2 regions of the Bacillus marinisedimentorum genome follow, and region 2 is predicted to be linked to the other one. Evidence: predicted binding sites of a transcription regulator. Region 2 holds the regulator's gene; the other holds the start of a gene.
The links. The regulator LexA, encoded in region 2, represses DNA repair genes until DNA is damaged. The targets are predictions, from matches to a motif close to CGAACATATGTTCG.
Positions count from the first base shown of each region.

Region 1 (7,795 bases), on a different contig from region 2:
ACTCCGAGGGCCGTGGAGGCGAAGCCGCCAAAAAAGCCGATAAACAAAATAATCGGGAGGGAGTGTTTTCCGTTTTCAGCGGGTTCCTTAGGCTTCCCTTTTTTCTTATGGAGCATCGAAAAAGCGAAATAACCGAGCAGCAGCAGATAAAAACCAGGTATGACCGTTTCAGAAAGCCCTCTGCTTTCGAGAAACAGGACAAACGGGTGAGCTACCCTTGTCGCGGCAAGTCCGCTTAATCCTGTGATGAATGCCAGCTTCCACTCGATGTTGCGGAGGCGCAAATGGGCAACTACTCCGGATACCGATGTTCCGATTGTATAAAGGAGGCTCGTTGCAATGGCAGTTACTGGCGCGAAACCAAACAGCAGCAGCACCGGTGTCAAAACAAAGCCGCCGCCCACTCCGAAAAATCCGGAAAGAATCCCGATGATGGCCCCGATGAGCAGATATGCAGCTAATTCCAAAACGATTGCTCCTTCCGTCTGCAGATGATTATAGTTTAGCCAGAATGCGGCTTTTTGAGCAAATGTTTTGCCTTGTTTGTTGTTGAGGGGAGGAGCTTGATCCTATGCTGCAGACAGTATGTTACGAATCCAGATACATCCAGTCAGTACGGCGCGAAACCTGCCCCTTAACCGGTCGCGGTCCATGATGGTGCACAGGGGACGGCGCGAAACCGGTATGGAACGGCGCGAAAAGTCGTAGTTATGGCGCGAAACGGGTGGTTTGGCGTGAAAAGTCGCAGATACGGCGTGAAAGGGCAGGATTTGCGCATGAAAGGAGGACTGTTTGGCATGAAAAGTCGTTGTTACGGCGCGAAACCTGCCCCTTAACCGGTCGCGGTCCATGATGGTGCACAGGGGACGGCGCGAAACCGGTATGGAACGGCGTGAAAAGTGGTAGTTATGGCGCGAAACGGGTGGTCTGGCGTGAAAAGTCGCAGATACGGCGTGAAAAAGCAGGATTTGCGCATGAAAGGAGGACTGTTTGGCATGAAAAGTCGTTGTTACGGCGCGAAACCTGCCCCTTAACCGGTCGCGGTCCATGATGGTGCACAGGGGACGGCGTGAAATACGCGATTCCGCATGAACCAGCTGCATAACCTATAAAATATAGTTCAAAACCGTCTGCTAACTGCAAAATAACCGTTCCTATGGATTGAATTGAAGCATTACTTCCAAAAATCCCAAATAATCAATTGTTGATTTTTAAAGGTCTTTATTACAACAGCAGGCGTGAGAATCCTTAAAATTGCTCACCAATTTTCTCGTGCAGAAAGGATTCATAAAGGCTTATTAAATGTACCGCAGCGCCTCAAAATCGGGGGACAGCCCGGAATCCGGGATTTTCGGGGAACCACCAGATATCAATTTAAACCTCTGAAGCTCGCTGTACCATACCATGATCGGGCAAAAGAACAGCACCCATTCATCTGCAAGGTGGAAGAGAACGGAAAAATCTGCTAAACTTATAGAACGGATGTTCGAAATCACCTTCAGATATTGGCAGATGAAAAAGGTTTATCGGCATTCGCGGAAATAGTATCATAGAATCAGGAAATGTGACGTTGAAAAGATAAGCAGATACTTACAGGCAGCCGTTTCGCACATGTTTCAGCAAAAACGGCCTGTTTTACATTTTTGATTACATAACGAGACAGCTCGGGCGATCCTCAAGCTGTCGACAGATATTTGCAGGAGCGGAGGTTATTCAATGACAGTGCGATTTGTCATCGGACGGGCAGGAAGCGGGAAGACGGCGCTTTGCAAAGACGATTTGCGGAAGCGTCTCAAGGATAATCCGGATGGAAACCCGCTGATTTATCTTGTGCCGGATCAAATGACATTCCAAACGGAGTATGATTTGATCACAACGCCGGGACTTGGCGGCATGATCAGGACGCAGGTGTTCAGTTTCACGAGGCTGGCCTGGAGGGTTTTGCAGGAGACTGGCGGGATTTCCCGTTATCATATCAATACGCTCGGCCTTAATATGATGATCCGAAAGATTTTGGAAAGCCGAAGGAAAGAGCTCAAGGTGTTTGAAAAGGCTGCTGAGAAAAACGGATTTATTGAACAGCTTGAGGAGATGATGGCTGAATTCAAGAGATACTGTGTCACACCGGCCGATCTAGAGCAGAAACGGATGGAACTTGATGCTGGCGGAAAAGCAGAAGCGGGAACGGAGAGCCTGAAAGAGAAGCTTCACGATTTTCAGCTCATTTATGAAGACCTGGAGAAAAGCCTGGCCGGCCGTTATGTCGATTCAGAAGATTATTTGAGGCTGCTTGCCGAGAAGATTCCGGATTCCGATTTTATAAAAGATGCCGAGTTTTATATTGATGGGTTTTACAGCTTCACACCGCAGGAAGAGCTTGTTCTTGGAGCGCTTTTTCAGCATGCGAAGCGGGTGACTGTTTCGTTGACGCTCGACCGCGAGTATGAACATGCTCCCCATGAACTTAATCTATTCCGGATGACGGGGGATACGTTTATGAAATTGAGGGAGCTAGCCGGAGGTCTTGGGGCGGAACTGGAGAAGACGGTTGTTTTGGATGGAAAGCCCCCCCGTTATGAGCAGGCTCCGTCACTTGAACATCTGGAACGCTGTTATGATGTCAGGCCGGCTGAACAAGTTGATTTAGCCGGGGAAATCACGCTTGCTGCGGCCGTTAACAGGCGGGCAGAAGTGGAAGGCGTTGCCCGGGAAGTCCTTAAGCTCGTCCGTGAAGAAGGGTACCGGTTCAGGGATATCGGCATATTTGTCCGCAACATGGGAGATTACCAGAAGCTGATGGAGACGATATTCAATGATTACGAGATTCCTTATTTCATCGACCTGAAGCAAACGATGCTGAATCATCCCCTGTTTGAGCTGATTCGGTCATCACTCGATGTCATCCATACGAACTGGCGTTACGATCCGGTGTTCCGCTGTGTGAAAACGGACCTGTTTTTTCCGCTGGGGAGCCGTGTTGAAGGGCTCCGGGAACAGATGGACCAGCTTGAAAACTACGTGCTGGCCCGCGGCATCCAGGGCGTCAAGTGGAAACAGGATGAGCCGTGGACCTACCGGCGCATTTATTCACTTGAAGATACGGACACCGGGCAAACGGACAAAGAGAAGGAAATTGAGGATAAGATCAACCGTCTGCGCAGATTGATCGCAGCACCGCTCGCTTCCCTTGAGGAAGAAATGAAAAGGGCGAAAACGGGCCGGGATTATGCGGAAGCACTCTATCATTTTCTTTCCGGGATAAGGGTTCCTGAGAAAATTGAAAAGCTGCGCGATACGGCAGCTGAGAACGGAAATCTTACACTCGCCCGCCAGCACGACCAGGTGTGGGATGAGTTTATGGATTTGCTGGACCAGATTGTGGAAATCACCGGTGATGATAAACTGACATTTGATATGTTCATGAAAATGATCGGAACAGGACTGGAATCGATGAGGTTTGCACTGGTGCCGCCTTCACTTGACCAGGTGCTGGCGGGAACGCTTGATCGGACCCGTTTTGGGGATGTGAAAATTTCATTTATTCTCGGGGTGAATGAAGGTGTCCTGCCTGCTGTTCCACAGGAAGACGATGTCATTTCCGATGAAGAAAGGCAGCTTCTTCTTGATTCGGGTGTACAGCTGGCACCAGGAAGCCGCGAGCAGCTGTTGGATGAGAATTTTCTGATTTACCTTGCTCTGACCAGTCCGTCGGAGCGGTTGTGGGTAAGCTGGCCCCTTGCGGATGAGGAAGGGAAATCATTGAATCCGTCTGTTCTTGTCAAACGCATCAAAAGCCTTTACAGTACGCTGGAGGAAAAGCTCATTTTAAACGATCCGACGGAAGTTAGTGAACAGGAGCAGCTGGATTTCGTCACGACAGGCAAGAAGACGCTGTCTTATCTCGCTGCCCAGCTGCAGGCGTGGAAACGGGGGTATCCGGTTGCACCGCTGTGGATCGATGTCCTGAATGAATTTATCACCAGTGAACAGTGGTCGGAAAAGGCGCGGACCGTCCTGGGCAGCCTGTTTTTTAAAAATGAAGCAAAGCAGCTTGATGCGCATATCAGCAAAGAGCTGTACGGCGAGCAGATCCAGGCAAGTGTTTCAAGGATGGAGCGGTTCAACTCCTGCGCATTTTCCCAGTTTGCTTCACACGGGCTGAAATTGAAGGAGCGGCAAATCTTCAAGCTCGAAGCTCCTGATATCGGGCAGCTTTTCCACGGGGCATTGAAACGGATGTCCGAACTTGTGAAGGAGCACGGCCTTGAATGGAACGAGCTGACCAGCAAGCAATGCGAGCAATTTTCCATCCAGGCGATCGATGAATTGGCGCCGCATCTTCAAGGTGAGATTCTGTTAAGCTCAAACAGGCACAATTATATAAAACGGAAATTGCAGCAAGTGGTGGCAAAGGCTTCGGGTGTCATGAGTGAACATGCCAAATCAAGCGGATTTGTACCGATCGGCCTTGAGGTTCCATTCGGGTCTGGCCAAGACTTGCCTGCCATTACCTTCAAGCTTCCTAACGGCACTGAAATGGAACTGGTCGGCCGAATTGACCGGGTCGACAAAGCGGAAAGCTCAAAAGGGATGCTGCTGCGGGTCGTCGACTATAAATCAAGCGAGAAGGCGCTGAGCCTGGCTGAAGTATACTTTGGCCTGGCCTTGCAGATGCTCACATATCTCGATATCGTGCTGACCCATTCCGATAAATGGCTCGGCGAGGATGCGCATCCTGCCGGAGTCCTCTATTTCCATGTCCACAACCCGATGGTCACTTCGGATTACCGCCTTCCGGATGATGCCATCGACAGGGAACTTTTCAAGCAGTTCAAAATGAAAGGCCTCCTTGTTGCCGAAGAAGAAGCGATTAAGCTTATGGATAACACGCTCGATAGCGGGCATTCCGACGTTGTTCCGGCAGGCCTGAAGAAAACGGGCGGCTTTTACAGCAATTCTTCAATAGCAAGTGATGAAGACTTCAATCACCTCCGAAAACATGTGAGGGAATTGATCAAAAAGATCGGTACGGATATCACGGACGGAGTCATTGATATTGCGCCTTATAAAATGAAGGACAGGACGCCTTGCACATTTTGCTCATATAAATCTTTCTGCCAGTTTGACAACTCGCTCGAAGAAAATGAATACCGGCTGCTGAAGCCTGAAAAAGATCAAGTTGTCCTTGAGAAAATCAGAAAGAAAGGAGACGGCGCCGATGATCAGTAATTTGCCGAAGCCTGAAAACAGCACATGGACGGATGAACAATGGGATGCCATCACCGCCTCCGGAAAAGACATCCTCGTAGCCGCCGCAGCCGGCTCGGGAAAAACAGCCGTCCTTGTTGAACGGATCATCAAAAAAATCACATCACTTGAAAATCCGGTGGACATCGACCGTCTCCTTGTCGTGACATTCACAAATGCAGCAGCTTCTGAGATGAAAAAGCGGATCGGTGATGCCATTGAAAAGGAACTCGAAAGTCATCCGTCCTCCCTACACTTACGGAGACAGCTTACCCTCATTAACAGGGCTTCGATTTCAACGCTGCACTCCTTCTGCCTGAATGTCGTAAGGAAATATTATTACAAGCTTGATATCGATCCGGGTTTTCGGATTGCAGATGGCACTGAAGCCGATCTCCTGATGGATGAGGTCCTTGATGAGCTTTTTGAGGAGGAATATGGAAGGGAAGGAAACGAGGCATTTTATGACCTTGTTGACCGGTATGCAAGTGATCGGAGCGATGCCGACCTGCAGGACTATGCCCGCAAGTTATATAATTTTTCACGCGCACATCCATGGCCGTTTGAGTGGCTCGATAATGTTGCGGAAGAATATGAAAATGCCGGGAAAGGCATCGGCATCGAAGATCTTCCGTGGATGAAAGACCTTGCCGGTGATGTGAATTTGCAGCTGGACGGAATGGAGGCGATTCTCGCCCATGCAATGACTCTGACTAAGGAGCCGGGAGGACCTTCCGCCTATGCAGATAACCTTGAAGATGATCTCAGAATCGTACAGGAACTGCAGGCCGCTGCAAAAGACTCCTGGCAGCGTCTCTATGAGGAAATGCAGACAGCATCCTTTTCAAAGCTGAAAACGGTTAGGAAAGGCGAGGCGGATAAAGACCTGCAGGATCGGGTCAAGGCATTTCGCGAAAAAGTGAAAAAGCAAATCGGCAAGCTGAAGGAAGAGCTTTTTGCCCGCAGCCCGGATGCTTATATGCAGGATGTCCGCGAAATGGCTCCGGTTGTCCGGACGCTTGTCGAGCTTGTGAAAAAAGTGACCATAAGATATGCGGAGGCCAAAAAGGAGCGGGCGCTTGTTGACTTCAATGACCTGGAGCATTACGCGCTTTCTATTCTGGCCGAATCCCATCATCAGGCCGGCGGAATAACAGATGTCGTGCCTTCAGATGCGGCAAAGCAATACCGCCAGCAGTTTACGGAATTGCTTGTTGATGAGTACCAGGATACGAACCTTGTACAGGAAACGATCATTCGCCTGATCGCGAAGCCTAATACAGAGCAGGGCAATGTATTTATGGTTGGAGATGTGAAACAGAGTATTTACCGGTTCCGTCTGGCTGAACCGGGATTGTTCCTTTCCAAATATAAAAGGTTTGGAAACGGCGGCGGTAATGGGGGAATCAAAATTGATTTATCGAAGAACTTCCGCAGCCGTGAAGAAGTGCTGCACGGCACAAACTTCATCTTCAAGCAGATCATGGGTGAAACAGTCGGTGAAATCGAATACGATGATGCGGCGGAGTTAAAACCCGGCGCAGCTTACCCGCCTGGTTCCGATACTGAAACGGAGCTGCTCCTTGTCGATCAGCAAAAAAATGATGAGCGGAAGCAGGAAGCGCCTGATGAAAGCCGCATCAATCCAGATGAGTATGAAACCGTCCAGCTTGAAGCCCGCCTGATGGCAAAGAAGATTAAAGAGTTGGTCGGTACTTATCAAATTTTTGATAAGAAAATTGGCGGGATGCGGACGGTCACATATCGTGATGTCGTCATTCTTTTGCGCTCGATGCCATGGGCGCCAGCCATTATGGAAGAGTTCAAAAAGTACGGCATCCCTGTTTATGCGGAGCTGTCCACCGGTTACTTTGAAGCTGCAGAAGTATCGGTCATGCTTTCGCTGCTGAAAGTGATCGACAATCCGCTTCAGGATATACCGCTTGCTTCAGTGCTGCGGTCGCCAATTGTGGACTTGAGTGAAAACGAACTGGCTTCCATCCGCCTTGAGAATAAAAAGGATACCTATTTTGAGGCGGTTCTTTCCTATATTTCCGGAACAGGCGGAGACCGTGTTTTAAAGGAAAAACTTGACCGTTTTTATAAAAGCCTTGAAGAATGGCGGACAAAAGCGCGCCAGGGCGCCCTGTCCACTTTGATCTGGGATTTATTCGGCGAAACAGGTTATTACGATTTTGTCGGCGGGATGCCGGGCGGAAAGCAGCGCCAGGCAAACTTGCGGGCACTCTATGACCGGGCAAGGCAATACGAAGAAACATCATTCCGCGGATTGTTCCGGTTTCTCAGATTCATCGAGCGCATGCAGGAACGCGGTGATGATCTAGGGGCAGCCCGCGCGCTGGGCGAACAAGAGGATGTTGTGCGCATCATGACGATCCACAAAAGCAAAGGGCTTGAGTTCCCTGTAGTCTTTACAGCAGGCCTGGCCCGCCAATTCAATATGATGGACCTTCACCAGAAGGTGCTTCTCCATAAAGAACTCGGTTTCGGTTCGCGTTTGATCAATCCCGAGCTGCGGATCAGTTAT
Region 1 is NZ_LWBL02000013.1:72,011-79,805, reverse strand. It holds gene A4U59_RS03920 (sulfite exporter TauE/SafE family protein) at 1-467, opposite strand, end outside; gene addB (helicase-exonuclease AddAB subunit AddB) at 1,717-5,229, shown strand; gene addA (helicase-exonuclease AddAB subunit AddA) at 5,219-7,795, shown strand, end outside.
Region 1: the regulator LexA is predicted to act here: its motif matches at 1,476-1,489, upstream of addB (helicase-exonuclease AddAB subunit AddB).

Region 2 (7,795 bases):
CGATGAACAGCTGCGTGACATTTTGAGAAATGAGCTTCAACATGCCGGCAGGTATAACAAAGCGTCCCTGCGTCAAGGAGAGTTATCAAGGTTTTTCCATTAATGGCAAATATAGCCGTTGATGACTTTATAAAAAAGTGGGAGGAAGAATAGCAAAATGTCTAAGTATTCAAAAGAAGATATCCTGAATTTAGCTGATAAGGAAAATGTAAAATTTATCCGACTCCAATTCACAGATTTGCTTGGAATCATCAAAAACGTAGAAATCCCGGTAGATCAGCTGCCTAAAGCACTCGACAATCAAATGATGTTTGACGGTTCTTCCATTGAAGGTTTTGTCCGTATTGAAGAATCTGATATGTACCTTTTCCCTGATCTTGATACATGGGTCATTTTCCCGTGGACATCTGAGAAAGGAAAAGTGGCCCGCCTGATCTGTGATATTTACAATCCGGACGGCACTCCGTTTGAAGGAGACCCGCGCGGCATTCTCAAGCGCATGCTCAAAGAAATGGAAGAGCTCGGCTTCACCGACTTCAACATTGGACCTGAACCGGAGTTCTTCCTGTTTAAAAATGATGAAAACGGTGAACCGACCCTCGAACTGAACGATAAAGGCGGATATTTTGACCTTGCACCGACCGACCTCGGCGAAAACTGCCGTCGTGATATCGTCCTTGAACTCGAGGATATGGGTTTTGAAATTGAAGCATCACACCATGAAGTTGCACCCGGCCAGCATGAGATCGACTTTAAATACGCTTCTGCTTTGCGGGCCTGTGATGACATCCAGACATTCAAACTGGCTGTGAAAACAATCGCACGGAAACACGGCCTTCATGCAACCTTCATGCCGAAACCGCTCTTTGGCGTCAATGGATCTGGAATGCATGCGAACATGTCCCTGTTCAGGAATGGCGAAAACGCGTTCTATGATACTGAAGGAGACTTGCAGCTCAGCGATACGGCCCGTCATTTCGTAGCCGGTATCCTCAAGCACGCTGAATCCTTTACCGCGATCACTAACCCGACGGTAAATTCCTATAAGCGTCTTGTTCCCGGGTATGAAGCGCCTTGTTATGTTGCCTGGTCTTCAAAAAACAGAAGCCCGCTTGTCCGTGTACCTGCTTCACGCGGCCTTTCGACCCGGATTGAAGTCCGCAGTGTCGATCCGGCAGCGAACCCTTACCTGGCTATGGCGGTCATGCTTGCGGCTGGACTTGACGGCATCAAAAACAATATGTCCGCGCCGTCTCCTGTCGACCGCAACATTTATGTGATGAACAAAGATGAACGAATGAGCATCGGAATCAACGATCTTCCTTCCACACTGAAAGAAGCACTTGAGCTGCTGAAAAAAGATGAAGTACTGATGACAGCACTCGGCAAACATGCATCGGAACACTTTATCGAAGCTAAAGAAATTGAGTGGGATATGTTCCGGACCCAGGTTCACCCTTGGGAACGTGAACAATACTTTACAACATATTAAGACAGAAACAAAGCCTCCCGGAGACGGGGGGCTTTTTAAATATCCTCAAAAAAAAACAGCCGGCAGTGTGACCGGCTGTTTCATATTCCTATAGTAAAGATGGCGGTTTGCGGGATGACAGCAAAAACAGCATCCGCTGCTTAATGAACCATCCTGTAGACGCCGACCACTTTTCCGAGGATGCTTACATTCCGGAGGATGATCGGATCCATTGTGGAATTTTCAGGCTGGAGGCGGACATAGTCCTTTTCTTTAAAGAAACGTTTTACAGTAGCTTCGTTCTCATCCGTCATGGCGACAACGATATCACCGTTGTTCGCGGTGCTTTGCTGGCGGACGATGACCATGTCTCCGTCATAAATGCCCGCTTCAATCATACTGTCTCCGACGATATTTAGGATATAAACATTTTCATCCGCCGCTGCGACAAACCGCTCAGGCAAAGGCATATATTCTTCCACGTTTTCGATTGCTGAAATTGGCTGCCCGGCAGTTACCTTACCGATAACAGGAACATTGACTGTCCGGCTGACAGGGATGTCCTGGGCGGACTGGGTGCCAAGGACTTCGATTGCCCGAGGCTTAGTGGGATCCCTCCTGATCAGGCCCTTCTTTTCAAGCCGTGCCAGATGTCCGTGTACAGTAGAACTTGAAGCAAGCCCGACTGCTTCGCCGATCTCCCTGACGGAAGGGGGATAGCCTTTTTGATGGACTTCTTCTTTAATGAAATTCAGGATTTCCTCCTGGCGTTTTGAGAGTTTTGTCATTTTGTGCACCCCGTTCGTTTCCTTTTCTTACCGTAAGTATACCATGTCCCTGTCCAGCATACAAACATAAGTTCGAAAAACCGTTGACGGAAACATTTGTTCCCTTTATAATGAACTCAACAAAAGCGAACGTATATTCTTGGGGAGGGAATAGAAAGATGCAAAGCAAAATCGATATGACATTTGTCGCTGCATTTATTTTCATGATCCTGTTTACAACAGCTACAGTGGTGATGGCAGCGCCGCTTGACAGGGAAGATTACATAAAAGTAACGATAGAAAAGGGAGATACACTCTGGGGGCTTGCTGAGGAATACCACGACCATCATGTTTACACTGCTGAGGAATTCATCGGCTGGGTCACTGACCATAACGACGTGGAACGGTCCGCTATTTATCCAGGACAGAAAATTCTCATTCCGGTCGAAAAAGACTGAGGCGGCACCGGCAATCCAGAGTGCAATAAAGAAATAGAGTTACACATATGCGGAAGGGACAACGTTTATGAATTATGACAGATGGGCTTTTGGACACCCTCATAAAATAAAAGAACATACAGGTGATCAAACATGAATGCAGTCCTTTACTGCAGAGTCAGTACTGATAAAAATACACAGGAGACTTCAATCGCCAGGCAAAATGAAGAGTTAACGAAGCTTGCCGGTGAACTGGACATACACATAGTCGAAATGATAGAAGAGAAAAAAAGCGGTTATGAAATTGACCGCGATGGTGTATTCCGCTTTCTTGAGCTGTTTCAGACAGGGCAAGCGGATGCTTTGCTCATCCAGGATGAGACAAGGCTTGGCAGAGGGAATGCACGCATTGCTCTTCTGCATACGCTGCAAAAACTCGGCATCAAAATTCATACGATTTCCCATCAAGGTGAACTTAAACTGTCGGAAGCGGATTCTATGGTTCTTGATATTGTGAGCATCGTAGAAGAATATCAGCGTAAGCTCCATAATCTCAAAATCAAACGTGGTATGAAGCGGGCGGTTGCAAATGGATACAGGCCGCAGCAAAACTTGACCAGCAGGAATCACGGTCCGGGAAGGGAAAGGAAGGAAGTGCCGGTATCAGAAATTGTCAGGCTGCGGAACAATGGCCTGACCTTTGCTGAAATTGCTGCCACCCTGCGGGGGCTTGGTTTTGGCATCTCGAAGGCTACGGTCAACAGGCGCTATCAGGAATACATGGGGTCGATGGATGATGGGAATGCTGGGGAGTAGACTGTGAAAACCAAACATGATAAAATAAAAACCCTTAATGGGCTAATTATTATGTATAAGGAGTTTTTTGATGCTTTCACCTGAAAAAATAAACCGGATCAATGAGTTGGCACGCAAGTCGAAACGTGATGGCTTGACTCCGGAAGAAGTAAAAGAGCAAAAAAAATTGCGGGAAGAATATTTGCAGGCTTTCCGGGGAAACTTTGACCGCACATTGCAAAATGTGAAAATAGTGGATCCAAACGGAAATGACGTGACGCCGGAAAAGCTGAAACAGAAAAAACATTCAAATAAAGGACACAAACACTGAGAGATACAGCTAGCCGGATTGCTGTATCTTTTTTGTTTTGGGCTCGTAATTCACGGGAAAAGAGATATAATACAATAGTAGAATTGATTAACCGTTCTTCAGCTGTTTTGAGTGCTTGAACATTTAATTCAAGAAAGCTATGATTGTAGCTGGGAACGGATAAACACATTACATAGAAGGGATGAAAATTTTATGGCAGATAACATCCACGATCTTTCCATTAATACCATCCGGACGCTTTCAATTGATGCAATTGAAAAAGCACAATCAGGACATCCGGGAATGCCAATGGGAGCAGCTCCTATGGCATACAGTCTCTGGACTAAATATATGAATCAGAACCCGGCGAATCCGGAATGGTTCAACAGGGACCGTTTTGTCCTGTCTGCAGGACACGGCTCCATGCTTTTATACAGTCTTCTTCATCTGGCAGGTTACGATGTCACAATGGACGATCTCAAAAACTTCCGCCAGTGGGGCAGCCGAACGCCTGGTCATCCGGAATACGGCCATACATCTGGTGTTGAAGCAACAACAGGACCGCTTGGCCAGGGTATTGCAATGGCTGTAGGGATGGCGATGGCTGAAAGGCATCTTGCAGCAAAATATAACCGCGGCAGCTATAATGTAGTGGACCACTTTACATACAGTATTTGCGGTGACGGCGACTTGATGGAAGGCATTTCCGGAGAGGCTGCCTCCTATGCCGGCCATATGAAACTGGGCCGCCTTGTTGTGTTATATGACTCAAATGATATTTCCCTTGACGGCCAGCTGGACCGCTCGTTCACCGAAAGCGTCGAAGACCGTTTTAAAGCTTATGGATGGCAGGTAATCAGGGTGGAGGACGGAAACAATCTTGAGGAAATTGAAGAAGCTCTGGAAAATGCAAGAGCGGATCTTGATCGCCCTACACTGATTGAAGTGAAAACAACGATCGGATACGGCTCCCCTAACAAAGCCGGCTCTTCAGCCTCTCACGGTGCACCGCTTGGCGAAGAAGAAGCGAAAATGACGAAAGAGTCTTATAAATGGACGTTTGAACGGGATTTCCATGTACCTGATGAAGTTTACAGCCACTTTAACGAAAAAGTGAAAGAGAACGGCCAACAAAAAGAAAATGAGTGGAATAAGCTGTTTGATTCATATAAAAATGAACATCCTGAACTGGCAAGGGATCTTGAAACAGCGATCAAGGGCGAGCTTCCGGAAGGATGGGAAAGCCATCTGCCGGAGTATGCTCCAGGCGAACACAAAGCTGCTACCCGCGCCTCCAGCGGTGAAGTGCTGAACGGAATCGCAAATGGAATCCCGAACTTCTTCGGCGGTTCTGCAGACCTGGCCGGCTCCAATAAAACACTGATTAAAGATGAAGAGGATTTTTCCGCAAGCAATTATGCAGGCCGGAATATCTGGTTCGGTGTTCGTGAATTTGCGATGGGTGCCGCTCTGAACGGCATGGCACTCCATGGCGGGCTGAAAGTGTATGGCGGAACATTCTTCGTCTTCTCCGACTACTTGCGCCCGGCTATCCGCCTGGCAGCCTTAATGGGGCTTCCTGTCACATACGTATTTACACATGACAGCATTGCTGTCGGTGAGGACGGCCCTACACACGAACCGATTGAACAGCTGCCTTCATTAAGAGCGATGCCTGGTTTGTCCATCATCCGCCCGGCAGACGGCAATGAAACGAAGGCTGCCTGGAAAATGGCCATGGAAAGCACAAATAAACCAACAGCGCTTGTGCTTACACGCCAGGGACTGCCGACAATGGCAACCGGACAAAAAGCAGAAGAAGGAGTCCGCAAAGGTGCATACGTCATTTCGTCCGCACAAAACGGAAACCCTGAGGCGCTTCTTCTTGCGTCTGGCTCAGAAGTGAGCCTTGCTGTGGAAGCGCAGAAAGAACTTGAAAAAGACGGCATCCATATATCAGTGGTGTCCATGCCTTCCTGGGACAGATTTGAAGAACAATCAGAAGAATATAAGGAAAAAGTCATCCCGAAATCCGTCAAGAAGCGTCTTGCTATTGAAATGGCTGCCACTTTCGGATGGGAGCGCTATACCGGCGATGAAGGAAAAGTGCTCGGCATAGACCGTTTCGGTGCTTCTGCTCCGGGAGAAAAGGTCGTATCAGAATATGGCTTCAATGTAGGAAATGTGGTTTCTGAGCTTAAATCCCTTCTGAAAAAATAATATGAAATTCCCGAAACCTCCGGCCGAGCCGGGGGTTTTTTCATCGTATAGGAAAGTGAAAGTTGTCAGGAAGGAAGGAATGAAAAGGAGCAGACAATTTTATGGATATAGAACGGCAGATGTGCCGCCGTCTTTGCCTGAAAGCTCGCCAATCGGCGAGTTTTCGCTGTTGTTAAGGAAATTATAATATTTAAGCGTTGCGGATAGCCAGAAGGGAATTGTCCAGCTCCAGGCGCAAGCGGCTATCGTCATAAGCAGGCGCCTTGCGCATTTATTCTGTCCATGACACTAACAGTCTATATGCAAGCGGCTCCATTCGACAAAAATAGAAGAGATTTGTTTCACGGATAGACATTGATTATATAAATGTTCCGCTATACTGACAGAAAGGAGATTACAGGAGGGGGCTGCATGAGAAGGTTCGTCATTTATCTTGTGGAAGAAGAGTTTTGCCACCACTTCTTCGGCAACGAAGACCGATTATACAATTTGTTTTATCAATATGAATTTAAACAGGACATGCAAGCATATAACGTTGTCAAAAGGCAGGTCCAATATATTACACGGAGGGTCCCGATCCAATTGCTCAAGCATGAAATCGGGTCAAGGATAAAGAGCCGCCCGGACGGACATATTTTGTTGAATACATTCTATATTGACGCGAATGATACGCGGGCGAGCTTATCACTGCACCAGAACTTCTTATTGCTGCGATCAAGCGGAACATATGAAGCGGAAACGATCTTTTTTGAAGCGTTGCGTAAAATAGACTCTTATTTTCTTGCGATTGACTATCATAATAAAAACTATGGATGGCTCAACCCGATAAAACAGCGTAAATTTGTATGAAATTCGACAAAATGGCTCCGACTTATTGTATAATAGGAACGGTTTTAGTACACTTTACAGTAGACAGTTTGAAGGAGGAGCTAGTGTATGTTTTATTACATTCTGGTAGGCGTCCTGGCATTATTGGCCGGGCTTGCTATCGGGTTTTTTATCGCTCGCCAATACATGATGAGCTATCTGAAGAAAAATCCGCCAATCAATGAACAAATGCTTCGTGTGTTACTCATGCAGATGGGACAAAAACCTTCGCAGAAGAAGATTAACCAGATGATGAGAGCCATGAACAATATAAACACAACAAAAAAATAATGTACTGACGGACAGGCACTCATTGGAGTGTCTTTTCCTATATAAGGGCTTATACGCTGGATTTCAACTGCGGCGATGTGTACAATAATAGACGGTAGACATCGTTTCAGTCATATGGACGGCAGAAAGAAGGATATGGAATGAAGATGGATTCGAAACCTGACAAAATGACAATATATGATGTGGAACATATTGATAATCCATGTTTTGTTGACGTTCGTTCGCCGGCGGAATTTGCGGAATATCACATGCCTGGCGCAGTGAACATTCCGATATTCGATAATGGGGAACGGGCCGAAATCGGCACCCTATATAAACAGCGGGGGCGTGAGCCGGCAAAAGAAAGAGGCCTGGAGGTGTTATCTGGAAAATTGCCGATATTTTACGAACGTTTCCAGAACATCATCAGGGAAAACCCTGATTCACCGATTGTCGTCTATTGCTGGAGGGGCGGAATGCGCAGCGGAGCTGTCGTCACTACAATGAATATGATGGAATTGCCGGTTGTTCAGTTAGAAGGCGGCATCAGATCATACCGTAAAAAAACAGTCAGCGAACTGGAAGAGGCAGCAAGTGAACCGAAACCCTTCGTTGTTCTTGAAGGTCATACCGGCACCAGAAAGACAGATGTTTTGCA
Region 2 is NZ_LWBL02000030.1:126,178-133,972, forward strand. It holds gene A4U59_RS09740 (MerR family transcriptional regulator) at 1-103, shown strand, start outside; gene glnA (type I glutamate--ammonia ligase) at 158-1,492, shown strand; gene lexA (transcriptional repressor LexA) at 1,633-2,259, opposite strand; gene yneA (cell division suppressor protein YneA) at 2,418-2,696, shown strand; gene A4U59_RS09760 (YneB family resolvase-like protein) at 2,829-3,491, shown strand; gene A4U59_RS09765 (DUF896 domain-containing protein) at 3,562-3,801, shown strand; gene tkt (transketolase) at 3,994-6,000, shown strand; gene sirA (sporulation inhibitor of replication protein SirA) at 6,412-6,849, shown strand; gene A4U59_RS09785 (YneF family protein) at 6,937-7,158, shown strand; gene mnmH (tRNA 2-selenouridine(34) synthase MnmH) at 7,299-7,795, shown strand, end outside.